3 regions of the Arthrobacter paludis genome follow, and region 2 is predicted to be linked to each of the others. Evidence: riboswitches for the same ligand, from Rfam matches in the RefSeq annotation. Region 2 holds a riboswitch; each other region holds the start of a gene.
What was found. Region 2 has a riboswitch for S-adenosylmethionine ahead of AC1Q5D_RS08280 (bifunctional o-acetylhomoserine/o-acetylserine sulfhydrylase). Riboswitches for the same ligand answer to the same signal wherever they lie in the genome.
Positions count from the first base shown of each region.

Region 1: linked by a shared signal. The riboswitch ahead of AC1Q5D_RS13495 (flavin reductase family protein) and the one ahead of AC1Q5D_RS08280 (bifunctional o-acetylhomoserine/o-acetylserine sulfhydrylase) in region 2 are both predicted to bind S-adenosylmethionine.
Region 3: linked by a shared signal. The riboswitch ahead of AC1Q5D_RS16800 (OsmC family protein) and the one ahead of AC1Q5D_RS08280 (bifunctional o-acetylhomoserine/o-acetylserine sulfhydrylase) in region 2 are both predicted to bind S-adenosylmethionine.

Region 1 is NZ_JBXAEW010000015.1:66,973-76,714, reverse strand. Features, by position in the region: gene AC1Q5D_RS13540 (ABC transporter permease) at 1-513, shown strand, start outside; gene AC1Q5D_RS13535 (sensor histidine kinase) at 606-1,934, shown strand; gene AC1Q5D_RS13530 (response regulator) at 1,906-2,646, shown strand; gene AC1Q5D_RS13525 (hypothetical protein) at 2,657-2,821, shown strand; gene AC1Q5D_RS13520 (M18 family aminopeptidase) at 2,878-4,164, shown strand; gene rpsF (30S ribosomal protein S6) at 4,389-4,694, shown strand; gene AC1Q5D_RS13510 (single-stranded DNA-binding protein) at 4,739-5,329, shown strand; gene rpsR (30S ribosomal protein S18) at 5,395-5,634, shown strand; gene rplI (50S ribosomal protein L9) at 5,653-6,111, shown strand; SAM riboswitch class IV at 6,266-6,380, shown strand; gene AC1Q5D_RS13495 (flavin reductase family protein) at 6,431-6,937, shown strand; gene dnaB (replicative DNA helicase) at 7,803-9,179, shown strand; gene AC1Q5D_RS13485 (class II glutamine amidotransferase) at 9,182-9,742, shown strand, end outside.
Region 2 is NZ_JBXAEW010000008.1:51,993-61,734, reverse strand. Features, by position in the region: gene AC1Q5D_RS08290 (hypothetical protein) at 1-806, opposite strand, end outside; gene metX (homoserine O-acetyltransferase MetX) at 1,170-2,309, opposite strand; gene AC1Q5D_RS08280 (bifunctional o-acetylhomoserine/o-acetylserine sulfhydrylase) at 2,306-3,649, opposite strand; SAM riboswitch class IV at 3,713-3,828, opposite strand; gene AC1Q5D_RS08275 (VOC family protein) at 3,995-4,642, shown strand; gene AC1Q5D_RS08270 (CPBP family intramembrane glutamic endopeptidase) at 4,701-5,480, opposite strand; gene AC1Q5D_RS08265 (phosphotransferase) at 5,512-6,414, shown strand; gene tpx (thiol peroxidase) at 6,535-7,032, opposite strand; gene hutI (imidazolonepropionase) at 7,098-8,288, opposite strand; gene AC1Q5D_RS08250 (IclR family transcriptional regulator) at 8,285-9,040, opposite strand; gene AC1Q5D_RS08245 (glycine C-acetyltransferase) at 9,138-9,742, opposite strand, start outside.
Region 3 is NZ_JBXAEW010000025.1:1,478-11,219, forward strand. Features, by position in the region: gene AC1Q5D_RS16775 (glycerate kinase) at 1-973, shown strand, start outside; gene AC1Q5D_RS16780 (S-layer homology domain-containing protein) at 1,238-2,668, shown strand; gene AC1Q5D_RS16785 (HNH endonuclease signature motif containing protein) at 2,883-5,369, shown strand; gene AC1Q5D_RS16790 (DUF305 domain-containing protein) at 5,491-6,084, opposite strand; gene AC1Q5D_RS16795 (Hsp20/alpha crystallin family protein) at 6,316-6,771, shown strand; gene AC1Q5D_RS16800 (OsmC family protein) at 6,919-7,479, opposite strand; SAM riboswitch class IV at 7,519-7,635, opposite strand; gene AC1Q5D_RS16805 (PucR family transcriptional regulator) at 7,832-9,007, opposite strand; gene AC1Q5D_RS16810 (MFS transporter) at 9,161-9,742, shown strand, end outside.

The DNA.
Region 1 (9,742 bases), on a different contig from region 2:
GGCTCGGCCCGCTCCACCTTCGCGGCGGTGCCTACCCGCCAACCGGTGTTCTGGGCCAAGGCGGCCATCGTCGCCGTGGCGGCCTTCGCCGTCGCCTTCGCCTCGATGCTGCTGGCCTACGCGGTGATCACGCCCATCGGCGAGGCCTACGGCCTGGGCCTGTCCTTTGGGGCGGAAACCCACCAGCGGATGCTGTGGATCGGGAGCCTGTACGTGGCCGCCGTCGTCCTCATCGGGTTCGCGCTCGGAGCGCTGTTGCGCAATTCGGCCGGAGCCATCGTCTCGCTCGTGGCGCTGGTGTTCGTCCTGCCCATGGCCCTGTCGCTGATCCCCGCGGACTCCGTGCGGGACGCGTCCCGCTTCACCCCCAGCGAGGTGTCCAACCTGCTGATCCTCGGCCCGGACTACGCGCCGAACGCCCTGGAGCTGTGGCAGGGCTGGGCAACGCTCGGCGCCTGGGTGGCCGTCCCGCTCGCCCTGGCCGCCCTGGTGCTCCAGCGCAGGGACATCTAGGCCCCACCGGAAGGCCCCAGACCAGGCGGGGCCGGCGGAGCGAACGGCCGCCGGCCCCTCCTTCAGTACCCGACCACGGATAGGCTGGAAGCATGCAGGGGGAGGACGAGCCGCGGGGGGCGGCGGTAGCGCCGGACGCGACCTTCGCGCAGCTGGAGAGCCGCCGCCGCGGCCCCGTGCGCCGGTTCCTCCACGCCCATCCCGTCGCCGCCGACTTCATGCTTGCAGCGGCATACTTGCTGGTCATGGCCATCTCGGTCGTCCCCTCGCTCGAGGCGGGACACCGGATCCCGGCCGCGACGACGGCGGCCACGGCCGTGCTGCTGCTGTGGCGGCGCCAGCGGGCGCTCGCGGTGCTCGCGGCGACGGTCGTCCTTTCGACGGTCGGCGGAGCGGCGGACCCGGCCTTCGCGTTCACCGACTGGGGCGTCTGGCTGACCCTCTACGCGGCGTCGACCCAATATGCCTCCAAGCGCATGTTCGTCATCGCCGTGCTGGCGAGCGCCGTCCAGATCCTGCTGCTGTTCTTCAGGGTCCTGCCCGCGTCCCTGTCCGGGGAGGCGGGGGCCCGCGACGGACTCGCCGCCATGGGCAACCCCGGGGAAGCCGTGTGGCTCCTGGCGGCACTGCTCGCGGTCGGAAACCTGGCCGCGGTCGGCATCGGCGCGTCCGTGCGCAACAACCGCCTGCACGACGCGGAGCTCGCGAACTGGGGCTGCCGCGTCAGCACGCTGGCCCAGGTGGCCGAGCGCAACCGGATCGCGCGGGAGATGCACGACGTCGTGGCCCACTCCCTCTCCGTGATGATCGCGCTGTCCGACGGCGCCGCCGTCGTCATCAAACGGGACCCCGAACGGGCCTCCGAGGTGTTGCGCGAACTCTCGGCGACGGGCCGCGGGGCGCTGGCGGACATGCGCCGCGTGATCGGCGTCCTGCGGGACGGGACCAACGCCCCGCTGGCTCCGCAGCCCGCGAGCTCGTCCCTGCGCGAGATGCTTGACGGCTTCCGCGTCGCCGGGCTGCCGCTGGAGTTCACGCAGGAGGGCACGCCCCTGCCCGACGACGCGGCCTTCCAGCTCACCGTCTACCGGATCGTCCAGGAGTCCCTGACGAACGTCCTGCGCTACGGCCGCGGCGTGGCCCGCGTCGAGGTGGCCATCGCGCGCGACGGCGACACCGTCCGACTCCGCGTCGCCGACGACGGACAGTTGGCCGGCCAGCCCCGCGAGACGATCGGCAGCGGGCAGGGGCTCCGGGGCATCGCCGAGCGCGCCGCCATCTACGGCGGCTCCGCCTACGCCGGGCCAGGGCCCGCCGTCGGCTGGGTCGTCCACGCCATCCTCACGGTCCCCCGCGAGGGGGACGTCCCGCACACCCCGGAGAGTGACACCGATGAACGAGACCCCGTACGGCGCCCCTGACCACGGCCCCGGCGACCCCGGTGGGGTCACCGTCCTGCTCGTGGACGACCAGCCCCTGCTGCGCATGGGGTTCCGGCTGATCCTCGAGGGCGAACCCGACCTGCGCGTGGCCGGCGAGGCCTCCGACGGCGCCGAGGGCGTGCGGCGGGCGGCCGAGCTGCGGCCCGACGTGGTGCTGATGGACGTGCGCATGCCGGCCATGGACGGAATCGAGGCGACGCGCCGGATCGCCGAGCAGGTCCCGGACTCGCGGGTCATCATCCTGACGACCTTCGACCTCGACGAGTACGCGTTCTCCGGCCTGCAGGCGGGCGCCTCCGCGTTCCTGCTTAAGGACGTCGCGCCCCAGGAACTCGTCAATGCCGTGCGGCTCGTCGCCAGTGGCGACGCCGTCGTCGCCCCCCGCGTCACCCAGCGCCTCCTCGAGACCTACGTCCGGCGGCCCGCCGCGGCCGCCGGGCGGCCGGCCCCGCCGCCCGCGCGCGACCCGCTGCTGGAGGACCTCACCCCCCGCGAGCTGGAGGTCCTGGGGGCCATCAGCGAGGGCCTGTCCAACGCGGAGATCGCCCACCGGTTCTTCCTCTCCGAGGCGACCGTCAAGACGCACGTGCGGCGGATCCTGACCAAGCTGCACCTGCGCGACCGCGTGCAGGCGGTGGTCTACGCGTACGAGACCGGGCTCGTCGTGCCCAGCCAGGGCCTGGACTACTAGGGGGGGCGCCGTGAACATCGAGTTCCTGCGCAACCCCTGGCTCCTCGTCGCCGTCGTGCTGCTCGCCGGGGGAGCGTTCCTGCTCGTGGTGCTCTCCCTCGACGCCGCGGGGTGGGCCTGCCTGGCCGCGGGGCTCGCGGCGCTCGCGTTCGCCCGCTACCGCCAGGGGGTGTGAGCACCGCCGGTAGCATGGCTGGCACCACGCCCCGACCGGGAGGAACCACGCAGCCCATGGCCACGCCGACCGCCGCAGCCACCACCCACGCCCGGGATCTCGGCGAGTTCGTCGCCGCGTCCCCGTCCAGCTACCACGCCGCCGCGGAGGCCGCCCGCCGGCTCGAGGCGGCAGGGTTCGTCCGCCTGGACGAGCGCGAGGCCTGGCCCGCGGGCCCCGGGGCCCGGTACGTGGTGCGCGACGGCGCCGTCATCGCGTGGGCCGTCCCCGAGGGCGCCGGGCCGACGACGGGCTTCCACATCCTCGGTTCGCACACCGACTCGCCGTCCTTCAAGCTCAAGCCCCGGCCCACCACCGGGCGCGACGGCTGGCTGCAGGCCGGGGTCGAGGTCTATGGCGGGCCGCTGCTGAACTCCTGGCTGGACCGCGAACTCGTCCTGGCCGGCCGCGTCGTCACGCTCGACGGCGCCGAGCACCTCGTGCGCACCGGGCCCCTGCTGCGGCTGCCCCAGCTCGCCATCCACCTGGACCGCGACGCGAACGACGGGCTGGCCCTGAACCGGCAGGCCCACCTGAGCCCCGTCTGGGGCACGGGGGACCCCGGCCGGGCGGACCTGCTGGCCGAGGTCGTCGCGGGGACGACCGACCCGGCCGGGGTGGCCGGGTACGACCTGGTCGTCGCGGACGCGCAGGCGCCCGGGCTCTTCGGTGCCGGCGACGAGTTCCTGGCCTCGGGGCGGCTCGACAACCTCTCCTCCGTGCACGCGTCCGCCGTGGCCCTGGCCGGGCACGCGGCCGAGGGGGCGCCGGGCGGGCACATCGCCGTCATGGCCGCGTTCGACCACGAGGAGATCGGATCCGCCACCCGCTCCGGCGCGTCCGGCCCGTTCCTGCAGGAGGTCCTGGAGCGCGTGTCCGCCTCCCTCGGCGCCGACGCCGCGGACCGCGCCCGCGCCTACGCCGACTCCGTCTGCCTCTCCGCGGACGCAGGGCACGCGGTGCACCCGAACTACCCCGAGCGGCACGACCCGGCCAACCGCCCGCTGGCCGGGGCTGGCCCGCTGCTGAAGATCAACGCCAACCAGCGCTACGCCACCGACGCCCACGGCGCCGCCCTGTGGGCCCGCCTCTGCGCGGCCGCCGACTCCCCCTACCAGGAGTTCGTCTCCAACAACACCGTCCCCTGCGGGTCGACGATCGGGCCGCTGACGGCGACGCGCCTGGGCATCCGCACCGTGGACGTGGGCATCGCGCTGCTCTCGATGCACTCCGCGCGGGAGATGTGCGCCGTGGAGGACCCGCTGCGGCTGGCCCGGATCGCCGCCGAGTTCTTCCGCGCGTAGCCGGCGCCGGCGTCGTCCCCTCCACCGGGTCCCGCGGCCGTCCACAGGGCCCCGCCCGGGGCCCGGTGAGGGGCGTCTCGCCCGTTTAGGGTGGTGCCGGGCCATCGGGTAGGATGGTGCAGGCTGTTTGTGCCTTGCCCGCCCCGGGCAAGGCGAACGCCAACGCACAGAACCTCCTGTTACGGAAAGACCGTGACCGCTTAGCCCAAAGGAGGTGGGTTCACATGCGTGCTTACGAACTGATGGTGCTGATCGACCCCGAGGTCGACGAGCGTACCGTCGACCCGACGCTCAACAAGTTCCTCGAGGTCGTCCGCAAGGACGGCGGGAGCATCGACAACGTCGACATCTGGGGTCGCCGCCGCCTGGCCTACGAGATCAAGAAGAAGTCCGAGGCGATCTACGCCGTCGTCAACTTCACCGCGACTCCGGCCACGTCCGCGGAGCTGGACCGCCAGCTGAACCTCAACGAGACGATCCTGCGCACCAAGATCACCCGTCCCGAGGACCAGAAGGTTTCCGCGAAGTAGTTCCCGCGGTTCCGCACCCGTAGTAACCGACGCCAGGAGGCACCATGGCAGGCGAGACCGTCATCACGATCATCGGCAACCTCACCGCTGATCCCGAGCTCCGCTTCACGCCCTCGGGCGCGGCGGTGGCGAACTTCACCATCGCCTCCACGCCGCGGACCTTCGACCGCCAGACGAACGAGTGGAAGGACGGCGAAACGCTGTTCCTTCGCTCCTCCGTGTGGCGCGAGGCCGCGGAGAACGTCGCCGAGACGCTGACCAAGGGCATGCGCGTCATCGCCCAGGGCCGGCTGAAGTCGCGTTCCTACGAAACCAAGGAAGGCGAGCGCCGCACCGTCAACGAGCTCGAGGTCGACGAGATCGGCCCGTCGTTGCGGTACGCGTCCGCGAAGGTGACCCGCGCCCAGCGCTCCGGCGGTGGCGGCGGCGGGTTCGGCGGCGGAAACTCCGGCTTCGGCGGGGGCAACGCCGGGTTCGGCGGCCAGCAGCAGTCCGGCGGCTTCGGCGGGGGCAACCCCGGCCAGGGCGGCCAGGGCGGCGGCTGGAACCAGCCCGCGGACGATCCGTGGTCCTCGTCGGCCGGCAGCAACGCCGGCTGGGGCAACAGCTCCGGCGACGACGAACCGCCTTTCTAGAAACAACCAACATCCACCATCCCGCAGACCCGGTCTGCGGGCTCCAACCATAGAGGAGCTCCACGATGGCTAAGGCTGAACTCCGTAAGCCCAAACCAAAGTCCAACCCCCTGAAGGCCGCTGACATCAAGGTCATCGACTACAAGGACGTCACCCTGCTGCGCAAGTTCATCTCGGACCGCGGCAAGATCCGTGCCCGCCGCGTCACGGGTGTCTCCGTCCAGGAGCAGCGCAAGATCGCCCTGGCGATCAAGAACGCGCGCGAGGTTGCCCTGCTGCCCTACTCCGGCGCTGGCCGCGGCTAAGGAAAGAGGGAACACACCATGGCTAAGCTCATTCTGACCCACGAAGTGACCGGACTCGGCACCGCCGGCGACGTCGTCGAGGTGAAGGGCGGCTACGCCCGCAACTACCTCCTGCCGCGCGGCTTCGCCATCACCTGGAGCAAGGGTGGCGAGAAGCAGGTCGAGGACATCCGCAACGCCCGCGCGGCGCGCGCCGTCGCGTCCCTCGAGGACGCGCAGGCGCTGGCGGCCAAGCTCGGCTCGCAGCCGGTGAAGATCCAGGTCAAGGCCGGCGAGGCCGGCCGCCTGTTCGGCACCGTCAAGCAGTCCGACGTGGCCGCGGCCGTTGAGGCCGCCGGCCTCGGCTCCATCGACAAGCGCATGGTCGAGATGCCCGAGCACGTCAAGTCGCTGGGCAACTACCAGGCCACCGTGCGCCTGCACGAGGACGTCTCCGCCACGGTCGACCTGCAGGTCGTCGCCGCGAAGAAGAAGTAACCACCGCGGCCGCCGCGCCGCACGGCCCACCGCCTCCGGCGGTCCGGGCCACCCCGAGGGGGCCCCGCCTGTCCAGGCGGGGCCCCCTCGCGTCTTGCGAAATGTTGCGGGCCCCCTTTGACGGCCCCTGTGGGGGCCCGTAGCGTGGAGAACGAATCAAGAGAGCCAACGACAAGCCCTGGCTGGTTGGCCGGCAACCCTCTACCGGTAGTGGGGTGCTCCAGGTGACGATTCGGCCTCCGGGAGCCCCCGGACGGCAAGTACCGCACCCGCGGTCCGCTTTGGTGGTACGCGGTGTGCCCAACGCGAAGGACGCACCATGCCGCTCTCCCAGGACCTCAGCCCGTTGGCCCTCCGCAGCTCGTTCGCCCGCTACCCCTCCGGCATCGCCGCGCTCTGCGCGATCGTGGACGGGGAGCCGCAGGGCATCGTCGCGTCCTCCTTCACCGTGGGGGTCTCCCTCGAGCCGCCGCTGGTGATGTTCGCGGTCCAGAACACGTCCCGCACGTGGCCGCTCGTCCGCCAGGCGGGGCGCATCGGGGTCTCGATCCTCTCCGAGCAGCACGACGGCGTGTGCCGCCAGATCGCCTCCCGGGACGGCGACCGCTTCGCCGGCCTCAAGCTCGATTCCACGGACGAGGGCGCGCTCTTCCTGCAGGACGCCTCGCTGTGGCTGGACTGCTCCGTCGAGAACGAGGTCCCCGCCGGCGACCACACGGTGGTGCTGCTGCGCGTCCACGGGCATTCCACCCTCGACGGCGCCGAGGCGCCGCTGGTCTTCCACGACTCCGGGTTCCACACGCTGCGCCGCGACGCCCTGGTCTAGGTTCGTCGAGGCCTCCGGGCCAACCCCCCGTGGAGGGCCGCCTCCGGCCCTTGGAGCACGCCGACGAGAGCCGGGTTCCCCGCACGGGGGAGAAGCCCACCGCGCACATCTCGCCGGCGCGCGTGGTCGCGTCCGGGAACCGGCAGCGCCCGGAGCCGACGCTGCCCTGCCCCCACGTCACCGGGGTGCGCCCGTCGGGTCCCCGATGCGCCGCAGCGACGCCTCGGCGTCCGCGCGTCCGGTGCCGTTGGCCACGGCCGCATCGATCGCCCGGGGGATCGGCGGCCCCGGGACGGGTCTTGGGCCCGCGCCTGCGGAATGTATGCCGGGGCGCAGGCGGATGCCCGGTCCCCGACGCGGGCGGGACCACGGCCACACGCTCCGCATCCGAACGCCGGCGGCGGGCCGCCGGAGGACCCGCCCTCCCCGCCACGTGGACCCGCGCTTGTGGAAAACCGCGGTGGGGCCGTGGATAAACCGCTGGACTAGACCGGATTCGACGGGTTTTCCACGGACCATCCGCGCCACGCCCGACACCCATAGAGTTCCAATCCACAACAGTGGAAACAAGAAACGCCTAGTCAAACGGCGATTATCTCGAAAAATAGTTCTCAATCCACAGGTTCTTCCCCAAGCTGTGCACACAACACGCCGTAATGCCCACAGCTCATCCACACCTCCTGTGGATAACTCGCTTGGCGATCCCCGGGGGCGGGCCTATGGTTGCGGGGTTCCCCCACTATCCACAGGCCCGCCGAATCCACGGCCGGGGCACCGGACCGCCCGCCGGCGGTGCCGGCTGGGATACTGGTGGGGTGCCGGTGCGGCCGCGACGCGGCCGCCGGCTCAGCGGGAAGGGGATACGGTGTCGCTGACGCAGACGGAATCGGGGGCCAGCGCCAGGGAGTCGGACTTCGGGCGCACGCCCCCGCAGGACCTCGTCGCCGAGCAAAGCGTGCTCGGCGGCATGATGCTGTCGAAGGACGCCATCGCCGACTGCGTCGAGGCGCTGCGGGGGGTCGACTTCTACCGGCCGGCGCACGAGTCGATCTTCGAAGCCATCATCGACCTCTACGGCCGCGGCGAGCCCGCGGACGCCGTGACGGTCTCCGACCTGCTGACCAAGCGCGGCGAAATCACCCGCGTGGGCGGGCCGGCCTACCTGCACACGCTGATCCAGTCCGTCCCGACGGCCGCGAACGCCGGCTTCTACGCGGAAATCGTCCGCGAGCGCGCCGTGCTGCGCCGCCTGGTCGAGGCCGGGACGAAGATCGTGCAGATGGGCTACTCGCAGGACGGCGAGGTCGACGCCATCGTCAACGACGCGCAGGCCGAGATCTTCAAGGTCGCCGAGCGCCGCACGGCGGAGGACTACGTGCCCCTCCGGGACATCATCGAGGGCACGGTCGACGAGATCGAGTCGGCGGGCAGCCGCGGCGAGGGCATGATCGGGGTCCCGACCGGCTTCTACGAGTTCGACGAGCTCACCCAGGGCCTGCAGGGCGGCCAGATGATCGTCATCGCGGCCCGTCCGGCCATGGGCAAGTCGACCTTCGCACTCGACTGGGCCCGCTCGGCGGCGATCAAGCACAACCAGACGACGGTGTTCTTCTCCCTCGAGATGGGCCGGAACGAGATCGCCATGCGCCTGCTCTCGGCGGAGGCGAGCATCGGCCTCCAGGACCTCCGCAAGGGCACGGTCAAGGACGAGCAGTGGGGGAAGATCGCTACCACGATGGGCCGGCTCAACGACGCGCCCCTCTACATCGACGACTCGCCCAACATGTCCCTGATGGAGATCCGGGCGAAGTGCCGCCGCCTGAAGCAGAAGCACGACCTCAAGCTCGTGGTCCTGGACTACCTGCAGCTGATGAGCTCCGGCAAGCGGGTCGAGTCCCGCCAGCAGGAGGTCTCCGAGTTCTCCCGCGCCCTGAAGCTGCTGGCCAAGGAGCTCCAGGTCCCCGTCGTCGCGCTCTCGCAGCTGAACCGCGGGTCCGAACAGCGCACCGACAAGAAGCCGATGGTCTCCGACCTGCGCGAGTCCGGCTCGATCGAGCAGGACGCCGACATGGTCATCCTGCTGCACCGCGACGACGTCTACGACAAGGAATCGCCGCGCGCCGGCGAAGCCGACGTGATCGTCGCCAAGCACCGCAACGGCCCGACGAAGACCATCGTCGTCGCGTTCCAGGGCCACTATTCGCGGTTCAACAACATGGCGACCGACGGCGGCGGCTTCTAGCCATGTGCCGGCTGCTCGGGCTCGCCGCCGGGGACGCGCGGGTCCGCGCCACGTTCTGGCTGCTCGAGGCGCCGGACGGCCTGCTCGCGCAGTCCCGGTCCCACCCCGACGGCACCGGCCTCGGCACGTTCCGGGAGGACGGGACGCCCAGGGTGGAGAAGCGCCCGATCGCCGCCTACGAGGACCTGGGCTTCGCGCGGGCCGGCCGCGAGCGCTGGTCGACGACGTTCGTCGCCCACGTCCGGCACGCCACGGCCGGGCGGCGCGCCGTCGAGGACACGCACCCCTTCGAGCTGGAGGGCAGGATCTTCGCCCACAACGGGACGGTCGGCGACCTGGAGCGGCTCGAAGGGCACCTGGGTCCAGACCTGGGACTGGTGCGCGGCGGCACCGACTCCGAGCGCCTGTTCGCTCTGGTCACGCGCGAGATCCGCGCCGCGGGCGACACGGCCGCCGGAATCCGGGCGGCCGTCGGCTGGGTTGCGGAGCAGCTGCCCGTCCGGTCGCTGAACTTCCTCCTCGCCACGGCGACGGACCTGTGGGCGTTCCGCTACCCGGACACC
Region 2 (9,742 bases):
ACCGGTTGCGTTCCCCCGGCTGGGCTGGGCGATGGAGACGCGGTGGGCGTGGGCGTGGGCTCCTGCGGCTCCTTGGTCTGCGTCGGCGTGGGCGTCGGCGTCGGCTCCTGCGGCTCCTTGGTCTGCGTCGGCGTCGGCGTCGGCGTGGGCGTCGGCGTCGGCTCCTGCGGCTCCTTGGTCTGCGTCGGCGTCGGCGTCGGCGTGGGCTCCTCCGTCTTCGTCGGCGTCGGCGTCGGCGTCGGCGTGGGCTCCTCCGTCTTCGTCGGCGTCGGCGTCGGCGTGGGCTCCTCGCTCTTCGTCGGCGTCGGCTCCGGCTCCTCGCTCTTCGTCGGCGTCACGCTGGCGCTCCCGGACGGTTCCCCGCCCGTCTCCGTCGGTTCCGGGTCCTCCGTCTCCGGGGGCGCGCTCGACGGCGCGGGCCCCTGGCAGAGGATGACGTGGCTGATCTCCTTGTCATTCGACGCGCCGTACGAATTCCCGGCGACGATGTCGCTGGAGTAGACGGTGTTCTCGCCGTCGCCCGAGCCGGCCTTGACCACGACGCCCAACCAGACGTGGCCGGGGCTGGGGGCGCCGATGGTGTAGCTGGTGGCGCCCGGAGCGAAGCCCTCGACCTTGGTGCAGCTGCCGCCGAAATAGGCCTCCCAGTAGGCGGTGCCGTTCGTCTGGTCGCCGGAGTTGTCGGCGGTCACGCCTGTCGGCGGCGAGGCAGGCACGATGGCCTGCAGGGCATAGGCGGTGGAGCCGCCCACCGCGAGTGTGGCCGCGGCCGTCACGGCGGCGGCGGACCAACGGATGTTCGTCATGATGATCCCCAAGTGATTCGGTTGTGTGCCGAACCGCCGCAATCCCCACGATGCGGCGCCCCAAATTCGGCGGGGCGCCCCCCACGGGCGCCTTGCCGGGAAACCTACCAGCGGGTTGGTCCGTTGCAAGGGGCGAAGGACCATGCGCGTCAAGGCCTCACAGCGGGTGGATTATGTTGCACTGCGGCGGGGAATCCGGGAAGCGTCGAGGGCCGTGATGACGGCCTTTTGGCGGTCAGGGGGACCGCGGGGGCGCCACCAGCGCGCACTGGACTGCACTGTGCGCGCGCAGGCGGCGGGTGGAGGGCGCGCTTGGCCGGGCCCGTCTCCCCAGGGGGCCGGACAGCGCGGAGGGACGGCGCCTCAGGCGAAGATGGTCTCCCGCAGGACGCCGTCCAGCTGCTGGATGTCCGTCAGGAACCCGTCGTGGCCGAGGGGCGAGGAAATGTACTGCACGCCCGGCGCGCCGGGCAGGAGGGAAGCGAGCCGCTCGGACTGCTCCGGCCAGTAGAGCCGGTCGCTGTCGACGGCGGCCACCATGAACTCGACGCCCGCGAGCCCCGCCAGGGCCGCCTCGACGCCGCCCCGCCCGCGGCCGACGTCGTGTCCGACGAGTGCGTCGTTCAGGACGAGGTACGCATTGGCGTCGAACCGCCCCACCAGCTTGTCCGCCTGGTGGTCGAGGTAGCTTTCGATCTGGAACCGCCCGCGGTCCCGCGTGGCCGATCCGTACGGGTCCTCCGCGCCCTGCGCCCGGTTGCCGAACCTCAGGTCCAGCTCGGGCTCGGCGCGGTAGGTGATGTGCGCGATGCGCCGGGCCAGGGCCAGGCCAGCGTCCGGGAATCCGCCGTCCGCGTAGTAGTCCCCGCCCCGGAATCCGGGATCGAGGCGGATGGCCGCGGACTGGGCCTGGCCGAACGCGATTTGCTCCGCGCTGGCCGCGGCCGTCGCCGCGATGACCAGGCAGTGCCTGACCCGCTCCGGGTGGCAGGCCGCCCATTCCAGGGCGCGGGCCCCGCCCATGGAACCGCCGAGCACCGCGTGCCAGGCGCCGATCCCAAGCGCGTCGGCGAGCCGCGCCTCGAGGCGCACGGAGTCGCGGATGGTCGTGAAAGGAAAGCGCGAGCCCCACGGGTTCCCGTTCGGGTCCGGGGACGCGGGTCCGGTGGTGCCGTAGCAGCCGCCGAGCATGGCCGGCGCGACCACGAAGAAGCGCTCGGTGTCGACCGTCAGGCCCGGGCCGACGAACCCGTCCCACCAGCCGGGCTCGTCGCCTTCACCGCGGGCGACGTGGGTGTCGCCGGTGAGGGCGTGCAGCAGCAGGACGGCATTGGAGGCGTCCTCGTTCAGCGTGCCCCAGGTCTCGAACCCGATGTCGACGGCGGGCAGCCGGCCCCCCGTCTCGAAGTCGAACGGCCCGGTGTGCAGGCGCCGCAGGACGCCGTCGGGTGCGGTCCCGACGGCGCCCCGCGTCACCTGCGGAGTGTCCACGTTGGTGCTCACCGCACCGCCTGCGCCGAGGCCGTCGGGTGCGCGCCGGCGGACGCGAAACCGGACTCCAGGTCGGCGATGATGTCGTCGATGTGCTCGATCCCGACGGCCAGGCGGACGAGGCCCGGCTTGACGCCGGCGGCGAGCCGCTCCTCCTCGCTGAGCTGGGCGTGCGTCGTGGACGCCGGGTGGATGGCCAGGGAGCGCACGTCGCCGAGGTTGGCGACGTGGGAGTGCAGCGACAGCCCGTCGATGAAGGCCTGCCCGGCGTCCTTGCCCCCGGCGATCTCGAACGCGACGATCGCGCCGATGCCCTTCGGCCCGTACTTGCGGCCGCGCTCGTACCAGGGGCTCGAGGGCAGGCCGGCGAAGGCCACCGACTCGACCTGGGGGTGGGCCTCGAGGAACTCGGCGACACGCTGGGCGTTGGCGGCGTGGCGCTCCACGCGCAGGCTCAGGGTCTCGAGCCCCTGGGCGATCAGGAAGGCGTTGAGGGGCGCGACGGCGGAGCCCAGGTCGCGGAGCAGCTGCACGCGGGCCTTGAGGATGTACGCGAGGTTGGCCCCGAGGATGCCGTTGGCGCCGAGGTCACGGGCGTAGACGAGCCCGTTGTAGGACTCGTCCGGCGTGTTGAACCCGGGGAACCGCTCGGGGTCGGCCGCGAAGTCGAAGTTGCCGGAGTCCACGATGGCCCCCGCGATGGCCGTGCCGTGGCCCCCGAGGTACTTGGTGGCCGAGTGCACGACGATGTCGGCGCCCCATTCGATCGGCCGGACCAGGTACGGGGTGGCGAGCGTGTTGTCCACGATCAGCGGCAGCCCGGCCGCGTGCGCCACGCCGGCCACGCCCTCGATGTCGAGGACGTCCTGGCGGGGGTTGGAGACGACCTCGCCGAACAGGGCCTTCGTGTTCGGGCGGATCGCCGCCCTCCAGCCCTCGAGGTCGTCGGGGTCGGCGACGAACGTCGTCTCGACGCCGAGCTTGGCCAGCGTGTGCTTGAGCAGGTTCTGCGTGCCGCCGTACAGGCTCGGACTGGCCACGATGTGGTCCCCGGCCTGGGCGAGGTTGAGGATCGCGAACGTCGTCGCCGCCTGGCCCGAGGCCAGCAGCAGGGCCCCGATGCCGCCCTCGAGGTCGGCGATGCGGGTCTCGACGGCCTCCTGCGTGGGGTTGCCGATCCGCGTGTAGATCGGCTCCAGCTCCTGCAGGGCGAACCGGGCGGCCGCGCTCTCCGCGCTGGGGAACACGAACGAGGTGGTCTGGTAGATCGGCAGGGCCCGGGCCCCCGTCGCCGGGTCGGGCGCCTGGCCGGCGTGGATCTGGCGGGTCTCGAAGTTCCAGTTCTGGGACATGGTCTCCCCTTCTCGTCGGGGCCGCCTCCACGCCACGCACGCCAGCGGCCTGCGTGCGGGATCGACCCGCGCTTGTCCGTTGCCTTGTGGCAACGGACCTGGTCCTCACCCGGGGCACCCCACCGCGAGTGGAGGGTTGCCGGCCAGCAAACCGGGGTTTGACGCTGGCGCTCATGACCGTCCCCCAAGTCTCCGGCACCCGGGGCCGCCGCGGCAAGCCGCCCCGTCGCAATGTGACGCACCGCCCTCCGGGCCCTACACCGTCGGGTCCGCGATCGCCGCATTGTTGCGCCGGTTAGGCCACCCTAAGTCGAGACGCACTTCACAAGGTGACATCATGAATCCATGAGGTTGGACCATGTTTCTTACGCCTGCGGACCCGACGGACTGACGGCCACGGCCGAGCGGGTCGCCAAGACCCTGGGGCTCGAGTCCGTCAAGGGCGGGGTCCACCCGCGCTTCGGGACCCGGAACGTCATCTTTCCGTTGAAGAACCGCCAGTACCTGGAGGTGGTGGAGGTCCTCGACCACCCGGCCAGCGACAAGGCGCCGTTCGGCCAGGCCGTGCGCGCCCGCTCGGAGATGGGCGGGGGCTGGATGGGCTGGTGCGTCGCCGTGGACGACCTCGCCCCGTTCGAGGAGCGGCTGGGCCGCAAGTCGGTGCCCGGCAACCGCAAGTTCCCCGACGGGCAGGAGCTCACCTGGCAGCAGATCGGCATCAAGGGCCTCATCGCGGACCCGCAGGTGCCCTACATGCTCCGCTGGGACGAGGGCACCGAGGCCCTGCACCCCTCCAACGCCATCCCGGACCCGCAGGGCCGGATCTCGAAGGTGTGCATCGCCGGCTCCCGCGACCGGGTCCGCGAGTGGCTGGGCCAGCCGGACCGCTCCCCCGTCGGCGACGACGTCGAGGTCGAATGGCAGGCACCCAACGGCATCCCGGGCATCCTCTCCGTGACGTTCGAGACCCCCACGGGCCCCATCACGCTGTAGCCCCAGGCCGCGCAGTGCTCGACGGCGGTCCCGCGGTGCGGGGCCGCCGTCGCCGCGTCTAGGCCCCGATGCCGATGGCCGCCCCGAAGAGGGCGTACCCGACGAACCCGGCCGCGTCGAGCAGCGCGTGGGCGACGACCAGGGGCATGACGCGGCCCGTGCGCACGTGGAACCACGCGAACACGACGCCCATCGCGACGTTGCCCAGGAACGGGCCGAAGCCCTGGTAGACGTGGTAGGAGCCGCGCAGCAGCGCGCTCGCCGCGATGAACGCGCCGGTGCCCCACCCGAGCGCGGCCAGCCGGTCGCGCAGGAAGCCGACGACGATGGTCTCCTCGAGGATCCCGTGGCGGACCGCCGAGAGCAGCAGGACGGGAACCGTCCACCAATAGGGGTCCAGTGCCGCGGGCACGATCGCCGTCGTCACACCCGCCGCCCGGCCCGCCGCGTACACGCCGAGCGTGCCCACGCCGATCACGGCGAAGAGCAGCAGCCCCCAGGCCGCGTCCCGGCCCGGCCGGCGCAGGTCGAAGCCCATGGCGCGGAACCCGTTGCGGCCGCCCAGGGCGAACAGCAGGAAGACCAGGGCCACGGGCGCGAGGTCGAACGCGATGTCGAGCAACTGGTACGTCAGGTCGAAGTAGCGGCGGTCGCTCAGCGGCGGGTTCATCGTCGTCGTCTGCCCGCCGAGGGGACCGCGCGTCAGCTTGTCCGCGAGCTCCACGACGGCGTAGGCGGCCGACTGGCCCAGGGACAGCGCGAGGACGATGCCGAGTTCGAGCCACGGGACGCGGCGGCTCCCCGGCAGGGCGGTGCGGGCGTCCGGCTCTGGCTGCATGCTCCGATCCTAGGTGCGGAACAATGGCGCCATGACCCGACCGCCGCTGCCCGCCGAGATCGGCCTCGCCGGACGGCTCCGGCCGGGCCCGGACTGGGCCGGCGGCGTGGTCGAGGAGGGTGGCCGCGAACACATGGTGCTCGTGGCGCGCGGCCAGGCGGTGCTGCGCATGGCGCGGACGCCGGCGGCGGCCGCCGACCTGGCCCGGCGCACGGCCCTGGCGGACGCGCTGGCCCCGCTGCTGTCGGCGCGGGTGCCGCGCTCCCTCTCGCCGGTCTGGAGCGGGGACGACGGCGGGGTCCAGACCGCGGGGGCCTCGGGCACCGTCGGTCCGGACGGTACCCCGGGCGTGCGCGCCGCCGTCGTGCTCGAGTACCTGCCTGGCGCCGCGCACCCGCCGCACCGCGGGGAGGCCGCGACCCTGCGCGCCGTGCTCGCGGACCTGGCCCGCGTCGACACGGCCCCGCTGCGCCACCTGCTGGCGCCCCCGTTCGCCTACCGGGGCCCCTGGACTCCGCTGCGCGAGGCGGAGACGCTCGCGGCCCTGCCGCCCGGGCTGCGCGCGGCGGCGGAAACGGTGTTCGCGCGCCTGCCCGGGTTCGCCGGCGTGCCGCCCGGCCTCGTCCACGGCGACCTGGCGGGCCACAACATGCACTGGGACGCCGGCCGCCTCGTCGGGATCCTGGACTGGGACCTCTCCGCGGCGTGGGACCCGGCGGTGAACGCCGCGCACCTGGCGCTGTGGCACGGCCGCGACCTGCTGCCGCTCATCGCCGCGGACGCCGCGGCCGCACGCCGGGCCCGGGTGTGGATCGGGGCGTTCACCCTGGAGGCCGTGCACGACGCCTCGCGCCGCACGGACGCGCCCCGGCTTGACCGGCTGTTCCGCAAGGCCGGGCCCCGGCTGCTGGACGCCGCTGCGGCGGCCCGCTGATCGGTGGGCCGCATCAGGGGGCCCCGGATTCTCAGCGAAGTCACCCGTTCGGCGCAATGTCACCCGTTGCTACGGGTGACATTGCGCCGAAGGGGTGATGTCGAAGGGCGGTGCCGGTCCCTAGTTGAGGGCGGCCAGCGCGGCGTCGTAGTCCGGCTCGGTGCCGATCTCCGGGACCAGCTGCGAATGCAGCACGGTGCCATCGGAGTCCAGGACGACGACGGCGCGGGCCAGCAGGCCGCGCAGCGGGCCCTCGGCCTGCTCGACGCCGAAGTCCTCGCCGAAGCCGGAGCGGAACGCGGAGGCCGCCGTGACGTTCTCGATGCCCTCGGCGCCGCAGAAGCGGCCCAGCGCGAACGGCAGGTCGGCCGAGGCGCACACGACCGCGGTGTTCTCCAGGCCCGCGGCCAGCTCGTTGAAGCGGCGGACGCTGGCCGCGCACACGCCGGTGTCGACGCTCGGGAAGATGTTCAGGACGACGCGGCGCCCGGACAGGTCGGTGCTGGACACGTCGCCCAGGTCCGTGCCGGTCAGGGTGAACTCGGGGGCGGCGGCGCCGACGGCCGGCAGCTCCCCGGTCGTCTGGATGGGGGTTCCTTTGAATGCGGTGGTTGCCATGTCCCCATTCCTACCACGCGGCCGCGCGAGCACCGGATTGTGACCGCCCGCGGGCCGCGCTGCGGCTACGCGGTCCTGCGGCCGGCCTTGTACACGGAGTGCACCATCGGCATCCCGGGCCGGTAGGCCAGGTGCGCGGCCGAGGGCGCGGCCAGCAGCTGCAGGTCGGCGCGCTTGCCGACCTCGAGCGAGCCCGTCTCCCCCGCGAGGCCCAGCGAGACCGCGGCCGTGTGGGTGGCCGCGCGCAGGGCCTCGGCGATGTTCAGGCGCATCTGGAGCACGGCCGTGGCGACGCAGAACGCCATCGAGGAGGTGTAGCTGGAGCCGGGGTTGCAGTTGGAGGCGATGGCCACCGGGACGCCGGCGTCCAGCAGGTCGCGGGCGGGGGCGAGGGGCTGGCGCGTGGAGAGGTCGCAGGCGGGCAGGACGGTCGCGACGGTCCCGGGGGTGCCGGTGCGGGACGCCCCGTCCCAGCCGGACCACGTCCCGGCCAGCGCCTCGACGTCGCCGGGGGCCAGGTGGTTGACGTGGTCCACGGAGGCGGCGCCGTACTCCGCGGCGAGCCGGACCCCGGGGCCGGGCCCGAGCTGGTTGCCGTGCACGCGCAGGCCCAGGCCGGCGGCGCGGCAGGCGTCCAGGACGCGCCGGGACTGCGCCTCGGTGAAGGCGCCCTCCTCGCAGAACACGTCCGCGAACGCCGCGTGGCCGCGCACGGCCTCCAGCATCCCGCCGCAGACCAGGTCGGTGTACGCGTCGGCGTCCCAGCCGGCGGGCACGACGTGGGCCCCGAGGTAGGTCACGACGTCGACGGCCCCGGCGGCGAGGCGCGCGTGCCGGGCCTCCTCCGCGGTGTCCAGGCCGTAGCCGGTCTTCGTTTCCAGCGTGGTGGTGCCGCCCGCCGCGGCCTCGGCGACGCGCCCGGCGAGCAGCCGGGCGAGCTCGGCGTCCGGGGTGGCGCGCGTGGCGTCGGTGGTGGTGCGGATTCCGCCGGCCGCGTACGGCTGGCCGGCCATGCGGGCCTCGAACTCGCCGCACCGGTCCCCGGCGAAGACGAGGTGGGTGTGGGAGTCGACCCAGCCGGGCAGGGCGGTCAGGCCCTCCGCGTCGACGGCCTCGTCGGCGGCCGGGGCGGCGGCGGCGGGGCCGATCCACGCGATGCGCCCGTCCTCGACGACCAGCGCGGCGTCGGTCAGGACCGTGTCCCCGGCGTCGATGGTGCGCAGCTCGGCGAGGCGGGTGAACAGGGTGGCGGTCATGGCAACTCCGGGTGGTTGGTGGACGGGGCGTGCGGCAGGGCGGTGGATGGGGCGGTGGGCGGCGGGCGGGGCGCGGCCGCGCGCGTGGCGTCCGCACCCCCGGCGGCGAGCAGGCCGCGGGCCTCGGCGGCCACGAGCCCCCCGATGCGGCGGACGCCCGCGGCGTCCAGCCGGTAGCTGGGGGCGACGACGGACAGCGCGGCGACGGTGCGGCCGGCGGCGCCGGCTCCGGTGCGCACGGGCGCGGCGATCGCCGTGACGTCCGGCTCGAGCCCCCGGTCGACGACGACGTAGCCCGCGTCGGGCACCTCCCCGGCGAGGGCCGCGCCGGCGGCGGTGCCCTCCAGCGGGATGGCGCGCCCGACCCAGGACGTGTGCCGGACGGAGTGGGTCCCCTCGGCGACGGCGAGGTAGACGCCGTGGCCGGGCGGCCCGCCGGGCACGCTCAGGTACGCCGACTCCGCGGTCGCGGCGACGAGCCGGTCCAGGGGCCCCCGGGCCAGGGCGACGAGCGAGTCGTGTCCGAGCGCCTGGGCGCCGAGCTGGACCAGGCGGAGCCCCGGGCGCCAGGCGCCGCCGTCGTCCTTGCGCACGAAGCCGCTGGACTCGAGGGTGCGCAAGAGGCGCAGGGCGGTGGACGCCGAGAGCCCGGTCCCGCGGGCCGCCTCGGCGAGGCCGACGCTTCCGGCGTCGCACACGGCGCCGAGCAGCTGCAGCGCGCGGTCCACCGTGCGGGTCGGCGTCTCGGCCACGGGGCCTCCTGGGGTCGGCGGGGCGCCGCGCAGGGCACCCGGGTTTCATCCTTTGAAACCCGGATGCCATCCTATGGGAATGCGCCGCGCGCTGCCACTATCGGGCCGCGACGAACGCGCCGACGCACGCCTCGATGTCCTCCTTGGTGTGGGCGGCGGAGAGCTGGACCCGGATCCGCGCCTGCCCGCGCGGCACGACGGGGTAGCTGAACGCGGTGACGTAGACGCCCTCCGCGAGCATGCGGTCCGCGATCCGCGCCGCCTCCGCGGCGTCGCCGAACATCACCGGCACGATCGCGTGCTCGCCGTCGAGCAGCTCGAACCCCTCCTCGGCCATCCGCCGGCGGAAGTGCGCGGCGTTGGCGAACAGCCGCCCGCGCAGCTCGCCCGACCCGGCCACGAGGTCCAGGGCGGCGAGCGCCGCGGCGACGATGGGCGGGGCCACCGAGTTGGAGAAGAGGTAGGGCCGGGCCCGCTGGCGCAGCACGCCGACGATCTCGGCCCGGCCGGACACGTAGCCGCCCGACGCCCCGCCGAGGGCCTTGCCGAGCGTGCCCGTGTACACGTCCACCCGGTCCGCCACGCCCGCGTGCTCGGGGGTCCCGGCGCCCGTGGGGCCCATGAAGCCCACGGCGTGGGAGTCGTCGACCATCACCAGGGCGCCGAACTCCTCGGCCAGCGCGCAGATCCCCTCCAGCGGGG
Region 3 (9,742 bases), on a different contig from region 2:
CGCCCCGGACAGCTTCAAGGGCACGTACACCGCCGCCGAGGTCGCAGCCCACATCGCGGCGGGCATCCGCGACGCGGGAGGCGCCGCCGTCGAACTGCCCGTCGCCGACGGCGGCGAGGGCACCTACGACGCGCTCTGCCGCGGCCTCGGCGCCGAGCCGGTGCGGGTGGTGGCCCGGAACCCGTGGGGCGCGCCCGTCGAGGCGGTCCTCGGGATCGCCGGCGACACCGCCGTCGTCGAACTCGCCCAAGCCAGCGGCCTGACGGTGCCGCACGACGGCGACCGCGACCCGGTCGCCGCGAGCACCTACGGCACGGGCCAGCTCATCGCGGAGGCCGCGCGCCGCGGCGCGCGCCGCATCCTGGTGGCGGCCGGCGGCTCGGCGACCACCGACGGCGGCGCGGGCGCCATCGAGGCCATCGAGGAGGCCGGTGGCCTGCGCGGCGCCCGGATCACGGTCCTGTCCGACGTGACCACGACGTTCCTGGACGCGGCCCGGGTCTTCGGGCCGCAGAAGGGCGCCGACGCCGCGACCGTCAAGGCCCTGACCCGCCGGCTCTCGCGCCAGGCCCGCGCCCTGCCCCGCGACCCCACCGGCGTGCCCCGGACCGGGGCCGCCGGCGGGTTCTCCGGCGGCCTGTGGGCACGGTACGGGGCGGAGCTCGTCTCCGGAGCCGACACCGTGCTCGACGCCGTCGGCTTCGATGCCCAGCTGGCGCGGGCGGTGGCGGTCGTCGTCGGGGAGGGCCGGCTGGACTCGCAGACGGCCGGCGGGAAGATCGTCTCAGCGATCATGGACCGGGTGGCCGCCACCGTACGCCCGGTCCCGGTGTACGCCGTCGTCGGGTCCGTCGCCGAGGATCTGGGGGACTACGCGGCGCGGTTCGCCGCCGTCGTCCCCGCGACGGACGCCGCGGCGATGCGCGCCGCAGGGCGGGCCGTGCGGGAGGGGCTTGCCGCGGCGGAGCGGTAGCCGGTCGGTGGGCCGGCCGACGGGCCCGCTGACGGGCGGGCCGGCGGCACCACGGCCGCCTGGCCGCGGCGGCGGGGAAACCGGCCGCCGGGTCCCGCCACAGCCGACCGTCGGCCCAACCTCTGGAGTGGGCAAGGAAACGCGCAGTATTTCGTCCCGGCGCCGCGTCGCCGTCGAGAATGGACGGGGCGGATCGCGCCGGACCCGTTCGGGCCGGGCGCAGGTCGGCCCCACGCCGCCCGCCCCCCGTCCGAAGGCCTGCCCATGTCGTCTTCCCGCCCCCGCTGGGGGCTGCGCTCCGCCGCGGCCGCCGTCGTCTCCGCCGCTGCGCTCGCCCTGGCAACGCCCGCCGCCCTGGCGTCCCCGGCCCCCGCCGCGCTTCCGGCGACGACCGCGGCGCCCGCGCCCACGACCGCCGCATCGCCGTCGTCCACTTCCGCGCCGGCCGCGCCTACGACGTCGGCCGAGTCCACGACCGCTGCATCGCCGTCGTCCACTTCCGCGACGACCGCGCCGGCCGCGCCCACGACGAACGAGCCGCCGGCCGACCCGGCCGAGCCACCGACCGAATCCCATGTCTCCGGCACCGACCGCCCGGCGGTCGGCGTCAGCCGGACGTCGTACGCCGCGGTCAGCTACTGCGGCCGACCCGACTTCGCCGACGTGCCCGAGGGCTCCTCGTTCTATGCCCCGATCTCCTGGATGGCGTGCAAGGGCATCTCGGTCGGCTACACGGACAACACCTTCCGCAAGAACCGTCAGGTCACGCGCGGCGAGGTCGCGGCGTTCCTGTACCGGCAGGTCAAGCCCAACTACACGGCGGACAGGATCCGCGACTTCTCCGACGTCGCCGTCGGCGGCGCGAACTTCGAGGCGATCTCCTGGTTCGCGTCCGCGCGGATCTCCGTCGGCTACAGCGACGGGACGTTTCGGCCCGGCGACCCCGTCACGCGTGGCGAACTGGCGGGCTTCCTGCTTCGGCTGGGCGGCGAGGGCTCGTTCACGGCACCGACCACGTCCCCGTTCACGGACATGTCGCCGTCCTCCGCGTTCTACCGGGCCGCCACCTGGCTGCGGGACCGGGGTGTCACGGCGGGGTACGCGGACGGCTCGTTCGGGCCGTCCCGGGCCGTCGTCAGGGCCGAGACCGCGGCGTTCCTCGCGAAGGTCGATCCGCTGCTCGTCCCGGCGGGCGAACTGGCCTACGCATCGACGTCGACCACGGACATCGGCGTCTGGGGCCAGGCGGCGGCGGCCAACATCGCCCAGTGGTGCGCCGGGGTGCCGCTCGAGGCCGCCCGGGACAACCTGAACTGGGCCATGTTCAAGGCCTGGTGGACCGGGGATGGGCTGTACGTGGAGGAACTGATCCACCTCTCCATGCTTGATCCGAGGGGGAAGTCCCTGCACCCCGACCACGCCCTGGCCGTGGCGGTCCAGTACCACGAATGCGGGCACATCCTGCAGTACCGGGCCTACGGGTACGACCCCGACGCCATGGACGCGGCGATGAACCGCGTCTATGGCAATTCGAACGGCACCGAGCACATGGCCGACTGCATCTCCGACGTCATGGGCGCACAGCGCGTGGGCCGGCTCGACGACTACTACATGTACGAAGCCGGGTACGGCGGCAAGTGCACGACCGCCCACCTGGACGCGGCGAAGAAGATCATCGCCGGGCAGCGGGTGTAGCGCCGGGCGAGCCCGGGCGGGGCGCGGGTCTAGCGCGGGCGCGGCGGGTCTAGCGCGGGCGCGGCGCGGGTGGCGGCGCGGGTGGCGGCGCTGCGGGGCGCGGCGGCCGCGCCGCGGCCGATTCGCGTGGACGACGGGGCAGCGACTAGAACGGGTTTTCCACAAATTGAGTACCCAGCGCCAATGTGTCGTAGGTCTCTTCTAGTCTGGTCGCATGGACTTGGGCGAAGGGTTTGCGCGCGGCACGGGTGACGGTGTCCCTGGCGCGGGTGCCGGTACCCCCGGCGCCGGCGCCGAGCGCCCGACCGTCGTCGGTGGCGGCGCCGCCTCGGCTGGGACGCCGGTCCCGGGCGACGGCCTTCCCGCCGAGCCGGCGTCCCAAGTCCGGGTGCGGGACTTCGCACCCCCGGCTCCCGGCCCGGACCGTCCTGGCGCGCTCCTGCCCATTCGTGGGGTCGCGCCCGAGCGGGCCGGATTTGCCGATGGGCGGCTCTGGATTGCCCCGGATGCCGAGCTCTCCCTGGCCGAAGCAGAGGCCGTCGCCATGGCGCTGGAGGCCCGGCGGCGGTGCCTCGAGTCCGATACCCACGTCGCCTTGGCCGCGGCGGCCAAGGCCATGGGGCTCGAACACCAGCGCGAGATCAGCGACCTGGCCGAACGCTCCAGCGGAAAGGCGGCGGATGCCGACGCCACGGCGCGGCTTCGCTGCGAGCTCGGCGCCCCCACGCCCGCCTGGGGCGGCTGGCTCAAGACGTCGTTGGCATTCACGCTCGCCCAGGCGCTCCACCTCTCGGAGCGGACCATGCAAATCCGCATCGTCGAGGCTCTGGACCTGGAGCAGGAGCATCCCCAGGTCCTCGCCGCGCTCTCCGAGGGGTCGATCTCGGGTCTGCATGCCCGCACCATCGTGGAGGCGTGTCAGGAAGTCCAGCCCGAACCCCTGGAGCCCCCGGGGCCCGACGTCGACGAGGCCACTCGCGAGGGTTACCTGCGATCCGTGGCCGGGGAACTCGCCCAGAACGGGCTGCGCCGCGCCTGGCTCGAGGGCGAACTGCTCCAGAGGGCGCCGACCACCAATCCCGCGACCCTGGGGCGGACGGCCAAGTCCCTCAGGCAAAAGCTCGGCCCCGGTCCCGCCAAGGAGCGCGTCCGGCGTCACCGGGCCGACCGCGCCGTCGTGGTCTCCCCCGGCGAGGAGGGCATGGCCGAACTCTTCGCGAAGATCCCCGCCGAGTACGGCGTCGCCGTGGCGGACCGCCTGTCCAACATCGCGGCGGAACTCAAGAGCCAGCCCGGGGAAACCCGCACCATGACGCAACTCCGCGCCGACGTCCTCGTGGAGCTTGTCCTCGGAACCGAGGAAGCCTCCGCATGGGAGAACATCCGCGCGGAAGTCATGGTCCTCCTGCCGCACACCTGCCTTCCCACCGCGACCAGAACGGACTCCGCCGCCGAGACCGGTGCCGCGACGGCCGTCGGCGCCGCGAGGGGAGAGAGCGCCGCGAGGGGAGAGGGCGCCGCGAGGGAAGCCGGAGCCGGAGCCGAGCCCGTCTGCGCTTTCGAGGGAGCTGTCGGGGCCCCGTCCGACCGCGGCGCCGACGGGGCCCGACGCGACCGTGCCGACACCGACAGCGCCGACAGCGAAGGCCAGTCTGAGATTCTGGCCCGTCCCGGAGTCGAGGGCCGGGACGAGCTGCACCCCGAGGGGGATGACCAGCCTGCTGACGAAGGCGCGTCGGGTGTTACGGAGCCCGCCGCGTTGTCGTCCGGCTCGTCATGGGCGGCGCTGCCGCAGGGGGCGGCGGGCGGTGTCGCTGGTGCGGGGACCGCTGTGGAAACCGAGGTCCTTCGGCGAGAGGTCGCGGGCGGCGATGCAGAGCATGGGCTGGACCCCGGGGAACCGGCCGCTGCCGATACCCGGGCGGGCTCTGCCGGCGGGGCGCATCTCGTCGGATACGGACCCCTCGACACGGATACCGCCCTCGCGCTGGCCGCCTCCGCCGCGACCTGGGACCGCCTCTATACCGGGCCCGATGGGCGCACCATCGTCGCGATGGCCGCCCGGAAGTACCGGCCGGCCGACCGGGAGCGCCGGGCCATCCGTGCCGCACTGTGCACCGGGTCTCCCGCGCCGCCCCCGGGGGGTTGCCCAGCGGCCGTCGACTGGCGAGGTCTGTTCACGCCGCCGTCGGCTCTGGCCCGTCCCAACTATGGAAGGGCCCGCTACCGACCCAGCCGCGCGCAGCAGCGGGTCCTGAAGGCCCGGCAACCCACCTGCAGCGTCGGCGGCTGCAACATGCCGGCCCGCGAGAACGACCATGCCATCGAGTGGGCCGCGGGAGGGGAGACCAGCCTGGACAATCTCCACCCCGACTGCGCCCGCCACCATGCACTGGACACCGCCGGACTCATGCGCTCCACGCCGCTCGGCGGCGGCGCCATCGAGTTCACCACCGTCACGGGCCGGCGCCACATCACCGCGCCGGAGATCCCTTGGGCCATTCACGGGCCACCGCCTCCGCGCGAACCAGCCCCGGCTGCGGAGTCCCCACGGGCCATCCCCGTCGATCCCCACTCGGAAAAGGTCTGGGCCTACGGCCTCGAAGACCTCCGCCGGGGTGTCGCCGCGAGGGAGGCCGCTGCCGCTTCGCCGGTCAAGCCACACGAGGGACCATCGGACGACGACGTCCCGCCGTTCTGAACGCGGAGCCCGCCGCCGATCAGCCATGGCATCCGCCCCGGACGGAGCGACCCCGGACGGAGCGACCCCGGGCGGAGCGTCCCGGGGGCGGAGCGTCCCGGGCGCACGCGCCGGCGGGCGCTCAGTACCGGGAGAGTAGTTGCTCCATCTGGGCGATCTCCTCGCGGTGGTGGTCGACCATCTGCCGGGCCAGCCCGACGGCCTGGTCGTTGAACCCATCGCTCACCTGCTGCTGGGCCATCGCGACGGCACCCTGGTGGTGCTCGATCATTCCGGCGAGGTAGATCCGTTCGGCCTCGCCGGCCGGGGCGTCGCGGAGCCGGTCCATCTCCTCGTCGGAGAGCAGGCCCTCCATGGAGCGCTGAAGCCCGTCGGTCGCCTGCTGCGGGGAGGTCGATTCGCCCTGGGCCTTCAGCCACGCGCCCAGTTGCTCGGCCTGGCTGGAGTGGTTGGCGCCGACCTGCCGGGCCACGTCCTCCACGTCGTCGTCGATCCCCGGCTTGGCGAGGAGGATGTCGGTCATTTCGATGCCCTGCTCGCGGTGCGGGAGCATCGTCTGCGCGAAGAGTGCGTCCTCCGGGCTGTGGTCCGTGGCGCTGTCGATGGCCTCCGTTGCTGCGGCGGGGGCGGGCTCGGGGGACGGGGCGGAACAACCGGCCAGCGCCAACGCGAGTGCGGCGGCTGCGGCCGGAAGGGCGGCGGAAAGCTTCGGCATGGGTTCCTTCGACGGGGGCGGGGATGTTCCCTCACCCCCCGTGGGAACGCCCCACAGACTATCCGTCCACCGACCGCGCATCCGCGTTCACCCACGGCGTGGCGAAGATCTGGCACTCACATCAGGAGAGTGCTAATCTCATAACAGTTGAGTCGGAGAGACTCAACTCTAGGGACGCCCTAGGAAGACCACGACAAGGCACCCCGGTGCCGCGAAAGGGAGTTGATCGCAATGGCCACCATGTTCGACCCGTTCCGCGAGCTCGACCGCGTTGCGGGCGCCCTCCTCGAGGGGCGCAGCGCCCTGCGGGAGATGCCGATGGACCTGTTCCGCCAAGGGGACCACTACGTCCTCAGCGCCGACCTGCCCGGCATCGATCCGGACTCCGTCGACATCGACGTCGACGGCCAGCTCCTGACCATCCGGGCCGAGCGCACGCTCAACGCCGACGAGGACGTCCAGTGGATCACCCGGGAGCGCCGCGGAGGCAGCTTCGTGCGGCAGCTGAGCCTGGGCCAGGGCCTGGACACTGAGAACATCGCGGCCCACTACGACCGCGGCGTGCTCAGCGTGACCATCCCGGTCCAGGAAACTGCCAAGCCCCGCAAGATCGCCGTCCAGGCCGGCACCCCGGCCGAGACGATCGAGGGCAAGACCGGCGGCCGGCAGCGCTCCGTCGAGGCGTAGCCCCGCCTCCGGGCGCGGGCGCGCGCCCGCAAGCGGCGCCCGCCCGCGCCCGGGCCCTCACGCGCAGCGGCCCCCGCCCGAGCCCTCACGCGCAGCGGCGCCGGGACACCACCCAACGTGGCGTCCCGGCGCCGCCGGCGTTCCGGGTCAGGCCTTGGCGACCTCCACGGAGACGGGTACCGGGTTGCGGAACAGGTCCAGCACCGGGCAGTGCTCGTCGACGGTCCGCTGCAGTTCCTCGTAGCGCTCCCGGGGCTCGGGTCCGGTCAGGGTGACCTTGAGCCGGACGTCCGAGAAGCCGGGGCGGACGCCGTCGGCCGTGCCGAACAGGCCGCGGACGTCCAGGTCGCCCTCGGCGTCGATCGCGATGTCCTCGACGCGGATGCCCAGCTGGTGCGCGTACAGCCGGTAGACCACGACCTGGCAGGAGATGAGCGCGGCCAGCGCAGCCTCCACGGGGCTCGTGCCCTCGTCGTCGCCGGCCAGGGCCGCCGGCTCGTCGATCGTGAACTCGTGCCGGCCGGCCGTGATCCGGGTCGCGACCGAGCCGATTCCCTCTCCACGCGCCCGGAACACGAGGTCGGCGTTCCCCGGGTCCTGCCCGATGCGCTCGAACCAGTTGCGGCCCGCGGCCTCGAGCCGTTCGGCGCGGACCGTGGCCTCCTCGAGGTCGATGTCGAAGTCCGGGGTGATGGCGGTTTCGGTCATAGGTGTGCCTTTCGCTCTCCACGCGCCGCGTCCCCTGCGGCGCCGTACTTACGCGCGCCGGGCTGGCGCGCGTCGAATCGTCACCTGGGGCACCCCGCTACAGCCTGAGGGTTGCCGCCCCGCCGGCCAGGGCCTTCGCGGCAGGGACTCTTGATTCAGGGCCGATTGTGCCCTGTTTCACAATGTCGCGGCAACCGGAGGCGTCGCTGGGAGTCACGTGGGGCGCCACCGGCGCCATAGGGTGTGCGGGGGCGGACGACGGCGGCGCGCCTGAGGCGCCGGTCCGCCCGGCGACGCGCTTGGGGCGCCGGTCCGCCCACCGGCCTGCTGCGCGCTGTCCCGTCGCCCGCGCCTACGCCCAGACGATCACGAGGCGGGCGGCCTCCCTCGGCACGGTCGGATCGATGCCCGTCAGGTCGGCGAAGCGGCGCAGGCGGTTCATGAGGGTGTTCCGGTGGCAGAACACGCGCCGGCAGGCCTCGGCGACGCTTCCCGTCTCGAGGTAGGCGCGGACGGCCTCGACCAGCCGCGTGTGCTCGGCGGGTCCGCAGCCGGCAAGTGCCGAGTCGACCGGTGCGCCGAGGGGCACGCCCGCCTCAGCCAGCCGGAGCCGCGCGATCCGGGGCCACGCGTCGTCCAGCGTCGCGGCCCGCCCATCCACGGGATCGGCCAGGCCGGCCAATTCGCGCGCCAGCCGCGCCGCGGGCCAGATGCCGGCGAGCCCGTCGACCGATTCGACCAGGCCGCAGGACAGGGCCCGGACCCGCTCGGTGGTCTCGGCCGCCGCGGAGCCCGGCCGGCCCGGGGCCCAGAGGACCGTGAGGCCGTCCGCGGACGGGTGGGCCATCATGAGGACTCCCCGGCGCTCCGCCTGGGCGGCCGCGATCCGCAATCCCGAGGCCGCGTCACCGAGTGCGACGGCGACGCAGAGCGGCGTCCCGGCATCGATGCCGAGCCCCTCGGCGATCGCCTCGAGCTGGGCGGGGGTCGCCGCGGTCGGACCGAGTAGGGCCGCCAGGTGCGCCTGGCGGGCGGAGCTCTCCTCCAGTGCCATCCGCTGGCTCTCGCGCAGGTAGACCGCCTGCGTCAAGGCTGCGTACTCGTCGACGATCCGCCACACCGAGTCCGCCTGCCGCACCAGGAGCGGCGCGTCGCCGGGCCCGGCCTGACCGCGCAGCCGGTCCCACAGCACCGTGAAGTCCTGGCGGATGGCCGTCATCAGCGACGCGACCGGGATCCCTGCCCTGGCCCGCGACACCCCGACCTCCAGGGCGATGTCCTGCTGCTCCGCCTCGAGGGCCACCCGGTCGGCCCCCGGCCGCAGCCCCGCGATCAGGGCCTCGAACGACGCGGTGCCGGTCCGGCGGATCTCGCGGGCCGGAAGCGGACCGCCGCGGTAGTCCTCGAGCTCGAGGACCCGGGCGAGGAACGCGTCCGTCAACTCCTCCGCGTCCAGGCCGTCGAGCAGTTCGTTCCAGCGCCGGGCGTCGGAATCCGACAGTCCGGCTGCTTCAGGGGTCTCCAACACGGCCTCCGCGGGCAAAAATTGGGCATTTGCACACGCCAGTCTACGGAACCGGATGTGATTGGCGACACAAGAACGCGTGGGTCCAGGGCATGCTGGGTGGTGGCCGGGGCCGACCCGGCCGGCATCACCCACCACGCGTCCCGCGGAGGAGACATGGCCACCACCACCAACGCCGTTCCGGCCCACCATCTCGAGGCCGGGGCCACCCGGCAGATCTCGGAAGAGGAGGCGCGGAAGGTCACCCTCGGCGCCCTGCTCGGTACCGCCATGGAGTGGTACGACTTCTTCCTGTTCAGCGCGGCGGCCGCGCTGGTCTTCAACGTCCAATACTTCGCCAACGAGAACGCGACGGCGGCCGCCCTGGCCTCCTTCGCCACGTTCGGCGTCGGCCTCGTGGCCCGTCCCCTGGGCGGCATGTTCTTCGGGGCCCTCGGCGACCGGATCGGCCGCCGCCGCGTCCTGATGATCACGATCGTGGGCATCGGCCTCGTCACCGGGCTGATCGGCCTGCTCCCCACCTACGCGGCCATCGGCATCGCTGCCCCGGTCCTGCTCGTGCTGCTGCGCGTCCTGCAGGGCCTGTTCGTCGGCGGCGAATGGTCGGGCGCGATGACGATCGTCGTCGAGAACGCGCCGTTGGCCAAGCGGGCCCGCTACGCCGCCATCCCGCAGATCGGCTCGCCCATCGGCACGATCCTTTCCTCGGGCGGGTTCTTCCTGATGACCCTGTTCTTC